Regions from separate parts of the Nonomuraea sp. NPDC050556 genome, predicted to be linked through region 3. Evidence: riboswitches for the same ligand, from Rfam matches in the RefSeq annotation. Region 3 holds a riboswitch; each other region holds the start of a gene.
What was found. Region 3 has a riboswitch for cyclic di-AMP ahead of ACIBG8_RS40825 (C40 family peptidase). Riboswitches for the same ligand answer to the same signal wherever they lie in the genome.

Region 1 (3,808 bases), on a different contig from region 3:
ACGCCGAAGTCGACCCGCTTGTCGCCGTCGCCCACGTGCTGCTCGGCCGTGCCCGGCTTGACCACCCAGCGGTGCAGGGTGGAGACCATGCGGCGGTAGCTGAACGTCTCGTGGATGTCGATCTCGGGGTTCGGGTTGTTCGCCACCGACAGCGGAGAGGACTGCATCCAGATGGCGCTCAGCACGTTGGCCCGCCGGTCGAGCACCTTCGCGCGCACCTCGACGTAGGTGTTGTCGCCCGGCACGTCGAACAGCGACTCCACGGCGCCGTAGGTGTGGTGCCTGCCGCCGAAGTCCTCGGTCCTGGCGCTGATCACCAGGTTGCCGCCGCTGACGGTCACGTTCTCCGGACGGAACGCGCCGCCGTCCTGCTCGTTGCCGGACACCTTGTACCAGATGCCCCTGCGCCACTTGGCCGTGTCGAGGGCCGAGCCGTTGAACTCGTCGCTGGCCTCGGGGATCAACTCGCGCGCCACCGCGGCGTTCGCGGTCAGGGGCGGGGCCAGGGCGGCGACCAGTACGGCGACGCCGAGCAGCAAGCGGGTTCTCACAGCGGTTCCCCCAAGAAGTAGTAGACGACGGGGGATTGTCGCGGGCCGTCCTTCCGGCGTGCAATTCCCTTTGGCGGGCGGGGTATAGGAGGCGAAGGCGTGAAGCTTCGGATGACACCAGGGCTGATGGTCCTGACCATCGCGCTCGGCATCGTCTTCCTGCCCGAGGTCTACCGGTTCGTCCCGCCGAGCGCCGACGCGGCCGACGTGACCCGGGCTGTGCTGTTCACGATCCCCATGGTCCTGGGTGCGCGGTTGATCCGGCTCGACTGGCGGCACTGGCCCCGGATCTCGCCCTTCCTGACGGCGCTGCCGCTGGCCCTGGGGCTGTGGGCGATCAGAGGGCCGCTGGACGACGCGGTTCCGTCCTGGTGGATCACGGCGGTGGTGTGCCTGCTGGCGTTCCGGCTCCTCGTCGAGGCGCCGGTCGCGCTGGTGCTGGTCGGCGGGTTCCTCAGCCCGGACCCGCGCCTGGGGGAGGTCGCCGCGCGGGTCACCGAAGACGGCTGCCCCGGCGTTCCTGTTGCGGCGGTTACGGCAGGCCGCCAGGACGGAGGCGCTGGGGGCGTAGGAGACCGGGTTCCTGTCGATGAGGTGGCCGCCGTCCACCCGCAGTGCGTGCAGGGGGAGGTAGTGGAGGAGGCCGTGGGGGACGAGGATCACCAGGTCGTCGGGGTCCGTCCATCTGCTCAGGGGCTCGACCAGGTTGTCGTGGGCGTGCCAGAGGTCTTCCAGGCCCATCGAGACCATCTCGCGGACCCCGCCCGCGTGGCCGAACGTGGTGAGGACGAAACGTCTGAGTGCCGCCTGGTCGAGGGGGAGGCGGACCACTTCCGGCTCGGTGTCGTCCGCGGTCACCTTGAACAGGACGACCTCGTCGGTCATGGTGAAGAACTCCACCATGACCGCCCGCCGCTGTCCCTCCAGCAACGCCCGCGCCTGGGCGTAGGTCAGGGTCACGGGCCAAGCTTCGCAACGTCTGCGCGTGACGTACAGGCGTCCCTGGTACGGCTGGGCCGTACCAGGGACACCGGGGGTCACAGGGCGGCGGCGTGGCGGCCCTGCGGGGTGACCCACCTCCTCTTCACGAAGGCGGCCAGGACGAGGATGATCGTCAGGGCGGGGATGAGCACGGCTGCCGCGGCCGCGTCGTGGAGAGCTGCCGCGGAAACACCCTGGACGGTGCCGGGAACGGCCACCCCCTGCCCGGGACCGGTAGAGAGCGCCAAAGCGGCCGAGGGCCCTGAGGTGGTGGGTGGTGCCGAGGCGGCTCCCTGCCCGAGTACGGCCCCTTTTTGTGGCGCGGCTCCTTGGTCCGGAGTGGCCGGTGGTGCGGGAGCGGCGGCGGGTGGGGAGGGGGTGGTGGAGGTTTTGACCTTGGCCGGGTAGCCGTACCCCACGACGCTGCTCTGGTCCCTTTCCTTGCGCTTGGCGAACTGCCGGTCGACGTTGCCCTCGATGGTCTCGATGCGGTCGCCGTCGACCTTCGTCACGATCCCCACATGGTCGATGCCGTCGATGGAGTCACCCCCCGACCAGTCGTAGAACACCAGCGCCCCCGGCGCCGGTTTCGTCCCCCAGGCGCCCTGCTCCTTGAACCACCCGGCATGCGCGGGCGTGTAGGCGAACTGCCCGTACACGTCCTGGAGGCCCGCCTGCCGAGCCCCCCACGCCAGGAACATGTCGCACCAGGCCGCATTGGTGAAGTCGTAACTGTCGTCGACGTTCCCGGTGTACCACTCGCCGAACTTCGTGTATCCGTCCGGTTTCTCGGTGTAACCAACCTCGGCGTCGAGGATCTTGACCATCCTCTGGATGGCCGTTTCGAGCATTTCCACGGGTTGTACTCCCCGTTCTCCTCTGCCGCCTACCGGGTTAGCTGACGGGTTCGGGCGAAGGAGTGCCCTACCGCTGCGAGCAGCGGATTCACCCCGAGGAACGTGGGTCCCCGGCTCCCTGAACGGGACTCGGCGGTCGGCCGGTCATCGGCCGATAAAGCAGGACCCTAATACCGGTCACGCCGATATCGCAATTTGGTAACGGTAAATAAAGCGGACGCAAAGACGGTCATCAATCCATCGGTTGAGGGTCAACTCCATCTAATGGATGACCGCATCGCCGGCGCATAGCGAATGTATGCATCCGGCGCGCGACCCTGATGTCACAGCGGAAAACGACGAAGGAGAACGCGATGAGCGCCACCAACACCCGCAGCACCTACGACGGTTTCACCGCAGAAGAGCGCGCCGCGATGAAGGAGCACGCCAAGGACCTCAAGAAGTCCGCGAGCACCAGCGCGGCCGACAAGGCGGCCGAGGCCGTACGCGACGTCCTCGCCAAGATCGCCGAGATGAAGGACTCCGACCGGGTCCTGGCCGAGCGCGTCCACGCCGTCATCACCACCCACGCCCCGGCTCTCGCGCCCAAGCTCTGGTACGGCATGCCCGCCTACGCGCTCGACGGCAAGCTCCTGTGCCACTTCCAGCCCGCCGAGAAGTTCAAGGCGCGTTACGCCACGCTCGGCTTCAGCGACGGGGCGAAGCTCGACGACGGCGCCCTGTGGCCGGCCGCCTACGCGCTGACCGAGGTGACGCCCGAGGTGGAGGCGCAGATCGTCGCCCTGCTGAAGCGGGCGATGGGCTGAGCGGGTGTCACGCCGGGCGGCGGTAGCGGCCGGGCGGCGTGCCGTACGCTCGCTTGAAGGCTTTGGCGAAGGCGAACTCCGAGGTGTAGCCCACGCTCTGGGCCACCGTCCTGAGCGGGGTGTCGCTCTCGCGGAGCATCCGGCCCGCGCTGGTCATGCGCCACCAGGCCAGGTACGTCATCGGCGGCTGTCCCACGAGCGCGGTGAACCTCTCCGCGAACACCGAGCGGGACACGCCGCCGCGCGTGGCCAGCTCCTCGACGGTCCAGGGGTGTTCCGGCCTGGCGTGGATGTCCCGCAGGGCGTGGCTGATCGCGCGGTCGGACAGCGCGAGGCCCCACCTGGAGGCGTCGCCGCCGGTCCAGGCGCGCAGGATGTACAGCAGCATCGCGTCGACCAGCGACGGCACGATGCCGTCGCGTCCCGGCAGGCTGAGGTCGAGCTCGCGGGCGAGCAGGTCGACGAGGGGGCCGAGCTCGGGGCTCCGGGTGAGGTGGATGAGGGCGGGCAGGTCGCGCATCAGGGGGTGCGGGCGGGCGCGGTCGAGCTGGTAGGCGCCGCAGAGCAGGATCGCCCGGTCGCCTGGCCCGTCCACGCGGACCTGGCCGATGGG
Region 2 (3,808 bases), 780 kb from region 3:
GGTCAGTACATGGAGATGTGGACGTGGTCGTAGTGGTTGGCGGTGATGCCGCCGCGGTCGGACATGCCGCGCCACCCCGACCCCTGGTCGATGCGCTGCTTCCAGATCACGTACTTGACGCCCAGCTTGTCCTTGTTCTTCATCGCCCACGCCGCGATCTGGTCGCCCAGCGCGTTGTTGGCCGCCGACGGCATCGAGCCGCCCGAGCTCATCATGAAGTCGCAGGCCCGCCCCAGCGGATGCTCGCCGTGGTCGTCCACCCGGTAACACCCCACCTCGAACGGCAGGTTGAAGTCCTTCTTGATCAGATCCCGCACCTGACGCATGCGCGGCGTGATGTTGTCGTCCCCCGAAGGGAGCTCAGGCGCCCAGCTCCCGTCCGACCTGCGGCCCGTGCCGTACGGGACCAGGTCGTTCAGCTTCTTCTCGATGTCCTTGATGACATCCTCGGCGTCCTCGCGCTGCCCGGCGACCTCGTCGGTGTCGTCCTTGATCTGCTCGGTGAGCTCGGCCGCCTCGTCCACGGCCTGCTTCTTGGCCGCCCTGGCCGCCGTGACCCCGGCCAGGATGGCCTCCTGCTCGTTGTTGAGCTGGTCGAGTACGGCCCGGCCGCCGATGTTGGGCGACCACATCATGCTCGCCAGCCCCGGGTCGCCGCCCTGGTACGCCATCGCCGCCATCTGGCTGATCTTGGTCTGGGTGTCGGCCAGCGTCTTGTCCGCCGCTGCCAGCCGCTCCTTGGCCGACTGCTCCGCCTTCTTCGCCTTGGCGAGCGCGACCCGCTTGGCGTTGTAGGTCTCGATGAGCTTGTCGACCTTCGTGTTGAGCTTGCTCAGCTCGGCGCGAAGCTGCTTCTCGGTGGGTTTGGGGGCGGCGGCAGCCGTACCCGCTGGGCTGAGAGCCAGGGTGACCGCAGCGAGAACGCCGCAGGCCACGACGCGGGGGAACGTCACTAACTATCCTCTCCTCCTGCCGACCGGGTTAGCTGACGGGTTCGGGCTGGAGTGGCCCTACCACTGAGCAGTGGATTCACCCCGAGGGAGCGGTGGGTCCCCGGTTCCCGGGCTACACGCCCGGGATTAGGCGGCACGGCTGTGACAGCCGATGCTTGAGGGATATTAGTAGTAAAACGACGGTAATGCGACCTCAAGCCGGAATCAATTAGTGATCTACCTGTGATTTAAGCATGGCAGCAGCCTGCTCCGGCGGCACGTCGTTGACGAAAGCGCCCATCGCGGACTCTGAACCGGCCAGGTACTTGAGCTTCCCTGGCGCGCGCCGCACCGTGAACAGTTCGAGATGAAGATATGCGAGGTCACGGCCTTGTCTGACCGGCGCCTGGTGCCATGCGGAGACGTAGGGCATCTTCAGGTCGAACAGGCCGTCCAGCGCCCGCAGCACGCTCGTGTACAGAGGCGCGAACGCGGCGCGCTCGTCATCCGACAGCGCCGTCAGGTCGGGCACCTGCCGGTGCGGATACACGTGCACCTCGAACGGCCAGCGCGCGGCGAACGGGACGAACGCCGTCCACAACTCGTTCGACGCCACCACGCGCTCGCCCGAGGCGCGCTCGGCGGCCAGCCGGTCGGCGAAGACCGTCGGGTTGCTCGCGGCCGCGCGGAGGTGCTGCTGGGTGCGCGGCGTGATGTACGGGTAGGCGTAGATCTGGCCGTGCGGGTGCGGCAGCGTGATGCCGATCTCCTCGCCGCGGTTCTCGAAGCAGAAGACCTGCTCGACGCCGTCGATCGAGGACAGCTCCGCCGTACGGTCCGCCCAGGCCTCCATGACCAGGCCCACCTGGTCGTCGGTGAGCTGGGAGAACGACGAGTTGTGGTCCTCGGTGAAGCACACCACCTCGCAGCGGCCCACCCCCGGCTGGACGTCGTCCCGATAGGTGCCGAGGTGGGTGGAGAAGGAGGGGAAGCGGTTCTCGAACACGACCACGTCGTACGAGCTGGACGGGATCTCCGACAGCCGCTCGCCGTTCGACGGGCACAGCGGGCACTCGTCGGCCGGCGGCAGGAACGTGCGCGTCTGCCGGTGCCCGGCGATCGCCACCCACTCGTCGGTCAGCGCGTCATAACGCAGCTCGGACGCCACAGGCCGGCCCTCCAGCGGCCGCCTGTCCACCGCGCTCCTGTCCGCGTCGTCGCGCCGGTCGAAATAGATCAGCTCTCGGCCGTCGGCCAGGTGGGTGATGGTGCGCTTCACAACGAGTCCTCCGCGATGATCAACTCTCCGACGCGCTCCGCCAGCTCGGAACGCGCCTCCTGGGGCAGCCCGGCGTCGCTGATGACGACGTCGGCCTCCGCCAGTTCGGCGATCGTGCTGATGCCGACCGTGTCCCACTTGGTGTGGTCGGCCATCACCACGAGCCTGCTCGCCGAGGCCACGAGCTCCCTGTCGGTCTCTGACTCCAGCAGGTTGGGGGTGGTGAAACCGGCACGCGCGCTCATCCCGTGCACGCCGAGGAACAGAGTGTCCACGTGCAGCCGCCTGATGGCGGCCACCGCGACCGGCCCGACCAGCGCGTCGGACGGCGTGCGCACGCCGCCCGTCAGCACCACCGTGCGGTCGGGGCGGGTGCTGCGGTGGAAGACCTCCGCGACCGGGATGGAGTTGGTGATGACGGTCAGATCCGCCACCTCGATGAGATGGTGGGCGAGCGCCCACGTCGTCGTCCCCGCCGACAGCGCCACCGCGGTGCCCGGCCTGACCAGCTCGGCGGCGCGGCGCGCGATGGACTCCTTCTCCGGCTGCTGGCGGGCCGACTTCGCGGTGAACCCCGGCTCCTCGGTGGAGCCTGGCCCGAGTACGGTGGCCCCACCGTGTACCTTCTCCAGCAGTCCGCGCTCGGCCAGGGTTTCCAGGTCGCGGCGGATGGTCATGTCGGAGACGCCGAGGTCTCTGACGAGGTCGGCCACGCGCACGCCGCCGCTCCTGCGCACCCGCTCGAGGATCGTCTGTTGCCGCTGCTGTGCGAGCATGCCTTCCCTTCCAACACTTTCCACCAAATTATGACACACAGATGTTGGAGTCTGTGGGGGCCCTTGTGTGTACGGCTGCGCCGCGAGACGTTGTGCCCATGGCGAAGAGACAACGGAAAAGCAAGGCGCGCAAGAAGAAGAAGGCCAACCACGGAAAGCGTCCCACCGGACGGTAAACCGGCGCGTTGACTACTGGGTGTCATGCTGTGGCGACATAGTGTGAGCCATGATGTCTCGCGGTCTCCGGCTGTTGCTCGGTCTCGCTGCGGCTGTGATCGCGCTGGCCGGCATCGGGCAGGTCAGTTCGATCGCCGGCCCCGCCTTTCTGGCGCTCACCATGACGATCGCGGTGAGCCCGCTGCGGCAGTGGCTGCGGCGTCGGGGGGCGCCGTCGTGGGCGCTCATCGTGGTGCCGCTGGCTGTGGTGATCGTGGTGCTGCTGGCCTTTGTCGGGTCGTTGATCGTGTCGGTGGCGCAGCTGGCGGTCCTGTTGCCGACTTATACCGACAAGTACCAGGCGCTGGTGGCGAACGTCACCACGTGGATCCACGGTCTGGGGATCACGACGGAGCAGGTCAACGCGGTGCTGGGGAAGCTTGACCCGAACAAGATCCTGGCGCTGGTGGAGGGGTTCCTGGGGAGCCTGCTGGGGGTGGGGTCGGCGTTCGTCCTGATCCTTCTGCTGCTGTTCGGGATGAGTCTGGACGCGACCTTCCTGCAGGACGCCGTGGGCGCGTTGTCGGCGTCGCGCCCGCATCTGGTGGGGGCGTTGCGTGAGTTCACCCGGGGGACGTGCCGATACCTGGTGGTTTCGAGCATCT
Region 3 (3,808 bases):
CTGGGCGGACTGCGTAGCAGTTCCCCCCGATGAACCGCAGGCGGCCGTCATCATGACCGCCGTAATGGCGACCGCTAACCACTCTCGACGCATGGTTGCCCTCCTTGTTTGGTAAGAAAGGTAATTTACTATCAAGGGGATTGGCTAGCCTTTGCGAGATAACAAGAGGGGGAGGGCGACCGTGCGTGGTGAGCTGGGCAATCCGCGGCTGCTGCGGGTGATGAACGAGCGACGCCTGCTCGACCAGCTGCATGAGCACGGCCCCGCGTCCAGAGCGGACCTGGCCAAGATCACCGGGCTGTCCAAGCCCACGGTCTCGGCGGCGCTGGCGGGGCTGGAGGAGGACGGACTCGTCCACCTGGTCGGCGAGGTGTCAGGACGGCCTGGGCCGGTGACCGCGCTCTACGACATGAACGCGGCCTCGGCCCACGTCGCGGGCATCGACATCGGCCGCGACTGGATCAGGGTCGTCGTCGCGGACCTGCGCGGCACGCTGGTGGGGCGCAAGGACGCGCGCAACACCGCGCGCAGCTCTGCGGCGCTGGCGACCAGGGTCGGCGAGCTGGCGCGGGCGGCGGCGGCCGAGGCCGAGCTCGAATGGTCGGCGATCACCAGCGTGGTCGTCGGGAGTCCGGGCGTCTACGACCCGAAGGTGGGCAGGCTGGAGTTCGCGCCCAACCTGCCGGGGCCCGACCTGGCTGAACGGCTGCGCTCCTCGCTCGACGCCGACCTGGTGATCGAGAACGACATCAACCTGGCGGCCGTCGGCGAGCACGTGTACGGCCAGGGCCGGGGCAAGGCCAACTTCGCCCTGGTCAGCATCGGCACCGGCGTCGGCATGGGCATCGTGGTGAACGGCGAGCTGTACGTCGGAGCCAGGGGAGCGGCGGGCGAGGTGTCCTACCTGCCCGCCACCGAGGAGCCCTCGGACGACGAGGCGTTCGAGCACGGCGCGACCGAGGTCGTGGCCGCCGCGCCCGGCGTGGTCCGCGCGGCCCGCGCGGCCGGGCTGGAGCTGGACACGGCCAAGGAGGTCTTCGCCGCCGCCGCGGCCGGTGACACCGTCGCGCTGGGCGTCGTCGAGGCCGAGGGCAGGCGCATCGGCGGACTGATCGTCGCGGTGGCCGCCGTGCTCGACCCCGAGGTGGTCGTGCTCAGCGGCGGTGTGGGACGCAACCTGGACCTGCTCGGCGAGGCCATCGAGCGGCGCATCGCCGAGCTGGGCCCCCTGCGTCCCACGGTGGTGGCCAGCACGCTCGGCGACAGCGGCGTGCTCATCGGCGCCGTGGCCCACGCGCGGGCGCGGGCCTGGGACCTCATCTTCAGAGATAGGCGGTGAGCGTGGCCGGTGGCGGCTGCTTGCGCTGCTTGACCAGGTCGGCCCAGAGCTTGACGCCCTTCGGGTCCGGCCTGACGGCGCCGACGAAGGCGTCGTGCCGCCACTGGCTGAGCTTCTCCTCCTTGACCACGTCGCCGCTGTGCGGGGCGTGCACCATGTAGCCGGGCTTGGAGATCATCCCGACGTGGCCGAGGCCGCTGAAGAAGACCAGGTCGCCGGGGCGGAGCTCGTCCCAGGAGATCTTCTTGGAGTAGGCAGAGTACTGCTCGGAAGCGGTGCGGGGGAGCTCGATCCCGGCCTTCTCGTACGCCCTGAGCATCAGGCCGGAGCAGTCGAAGCCGCTGTCGGAGGTGCCGCCCCACAGGTACGGGGTTCCGCGCTTGTCCATGGCGTAGTCGAGCGCCTCTTTCCAGGCGGGCGTCGGCTGGCGGGCTTCCTGGACCTTCTTGATGTCGGCGCCGGTCATGGTGGTGGCATCGGGGGAGTTGCCCAGGAGGGTTCCGGCGGCGACGAGCATGACGATGGGGGTCAGGGGATTTCCTTCCATACGGCCGACCGGGTTAGCTGACGGGCTCGGACCTGGAAGTGGCCCTACGGCGGGGGAGCCGATTAGCCCCGGGGGAGATTGGGTCCCCGGCTCCACCGCAGCGGTGGATTAGGCGTTGAGGACTCTAACGAAATGGTCAAAACACCGCAAATCGGGCAAAGGGGATTGTCCGGAAAATGAGATGCGGTGTTCGTCAGGCGAGATGGGCCGGTAAGGTACCGCGCATGGAATCGAGCAACATTCGCCTGGCCGTCATCCCGGGAGACGGGATCGGCACCGAGGTCGTGGCAGAAGGTCTGAAGGTCATCGAGGCGCTCGGCATCAAGACCGAGCAAACCCACTACGACCTCGGCGCCGCCCGCTACAACCGCACCGGCGAGACCCTGCCCGACTCCGTGCTTGACGAGCTGCGCGGCTACGACGCGATCCTCCTCGGCGCTGTCGGCGACCCGAGCGTGCCGCCCGGCGTCCTGGAGCGCGACCTGCTCCTGCGCATCCGCTTCGAGCTCGACCACTACGTCAACCTGCGCCCGGTCAAGCTGTTCCCCGGCGTCGAGACCCCGCTGGCCGACACCAGGCCGGAGGACATCGACATGATCGTCGTCCGCGAGGGCACGGAGTCCCTCTACGCGGGCACCGGCGGCATCCTGCGCAAGGGCACGCCCCACGAGGTGGCCACCCAGGAGTCGATCAACACCGCCTACGGCGTCGAGCGCGTCGTGCGCTACGCCTTCAAGAAGGCGGCAGAGCGGCCGCGCAAGAAGCTCACGCTGGTCCACAAGACCAACGTGCTGACCTTCGCCGGCGACCTGTGGCAGCGTACGGTCAACCGGGTCGCGACCGAGTTCCCCGAGGTCACCACCGACTACCAGCACATCGACGCGGCCTCGATGTTCTTCGTCAGCCAGCCAGAGCGCTTCGACGTGATCGTCACCGACAACCTGTTCGGCGACATCATCACCGACATCGGGGCCGCCATCGCCGGCGGCATCGGTCTCGCGGCCAGCGGCAACGTCAACCCTGACCGCACCTCGCCGAGCATGTTCGAGCCGGTTCACGGCAGCGCGCCCGACATCGCCGGGCAGGGCAAGGCCGACCCGACCGCGACGATCCTGTCGGTCGCCATGCTCCTCGACCACCTGGGCATGAGCGCCGAGGCCGCCCGCGTCGAGCAGGCCGTGGCCGACGACATCATCGAACGCCAGACCGGCTGGGCCGCGCGCACCACGCACGAGATCGGCGACGACATCACCGCGCGAGTATCCGGGGGCTCCTGACCCGCCTCGCTTCCCCGAACGCCTGGTGGCTCAGAACGAGCCGCCAGGCGTTTTTCGTATATATGCAGTAAGTTCCCGTTACCCGGTCCGGCGCAGAATGGACCTAGGTAAACCACGCGACAAAGAGAAGGATCTCGTGATGAAGCTCGGCTTCGATGTGCAGCATTCCGACCACGCGCGCACCGCGGCGGAGCGCGAGCAAGTACTGGCCAACCCCGGGTTCGGGCAGTCGTTCACCGATCACATGATCTCGATCGACTACACCGAGGGCCGCGGCTGGCACGACGCCAGGCTCGAGCCGTACGGACCGCTCGTCCTCGACCCGGCCACGTCGGTGTTCCACTACGCGCAGGAGCTGTTCGAGGGGCTGAAGGCCTACCGCCAGACGAACGGCTCGATCGTCACCTTCCGCCCGTACGCCAACGCGGCCCGCTTCAACAAGTCGTGTCACCGCATGGCCATGCCCGAGCTGCCCGAGGAGACGTTCGTCGAGTCGCTCGAACTGCTCGTGCAGACCGACCGCGACTGGGTGCCGACCACCGAGGGCCACAGCCTCTACCTGCGCCCGTTCATCATCGCCACGCAGGTCGGGCTCGGGGTGAACTACCCGTCCAAGACCTACCGCTACATGGTCATCGCCTCGCC

Region 1: another riboswitch for cyclic di-AMP. It lies ahead of ACIBG8_RS35135 (CHAP domain-containing protein); the one in region 3 lies ahead of ACIBG8_RS40825 (C40 family peptidase).
Region 2: another riboswitch for cyclic di-AMP. It lies ahead of ACIBG8_RS37125 (coiled-coil domain-containing protein); the one in region 3 lies ahead of ACIBG8_RS40825 (C40 family peptidase).

Annotation. Positions count from the first base shown of each region.
Region 1 covers NZ_JBITGU010000003.1:1,315,839-1,319,646, forward strand. The annotation lists gene ACIBG8_RS35130 (CHAT domain-containing protein) at 1-1,511, opposite strand, end outside; gene ACIBG8_RS35135 (CHAP domain-containing protein) at 1,589-2,383, opposite strand; cyclic di-AMP (ydaO/yuaA leader) riboswitch at 2,403-2,534, opposite strand; gene ACIBG8_RS35140 (iron chaperone) at 2,743-3,195, shown strand; gene ACIBG8_RS35145 (AraC family transcriptional regulator) at 3,203-3,808, opposite strand, start outside.
Region 2 covers NZ_JBITGU010000004.1:22,017-25,824, reverse strand. The annotation lists gene ACIBG8_RS37125 (coiled-coil domain-containing protein) at 3-953, opposite strand; cyclic di-AMP (ydaO/yuaA leader) riboswitch at 957-1,096, opposite strand; gene galT (galactose-1-phosphate uridylyltransferase) at 1,162-2,211, opposite strand; gene ACIBG8_RS37115 (DeoR/GlpR family DNA-binding transcription regulator) at 2,208-2,987, opposite strand; gene ACIBG8_RS37110 (50S ribosomal protein bL37) at 3,086-3,163, shown strand; gene ACIBG8_RS37105 (AI-2E family transporter) at 3,214-3,808, shown strand, end outside.
Region 3 covers NZ_JBITGU010000004.1:805,072-808,879, reverse strand. The annotation lists gene ACIBG8_RS40835 (sugar ABC transporter substrate-binding protein) at 1-93, opposite strand, end outside; gene ACIBG8_RS40830 (ROK family protein) at 182-1,339, shown strand; gene ACIBG8_RS40825 (C40 family peptidase) at 1,323-1,886, opposite strand; cyclic di-AMP (ydaO/yuaA leader) riboswitch at 1,874-2,011, opposite strand; gene ACIBG8_RS40820 (3-isopropylmalate dehydrogenase) at 2,111-3,163, shown strand; gene ACIBG8_RS40815 (branched-chain amino acid aminotransferase) at 3,303-3,808, shown strand, end outside.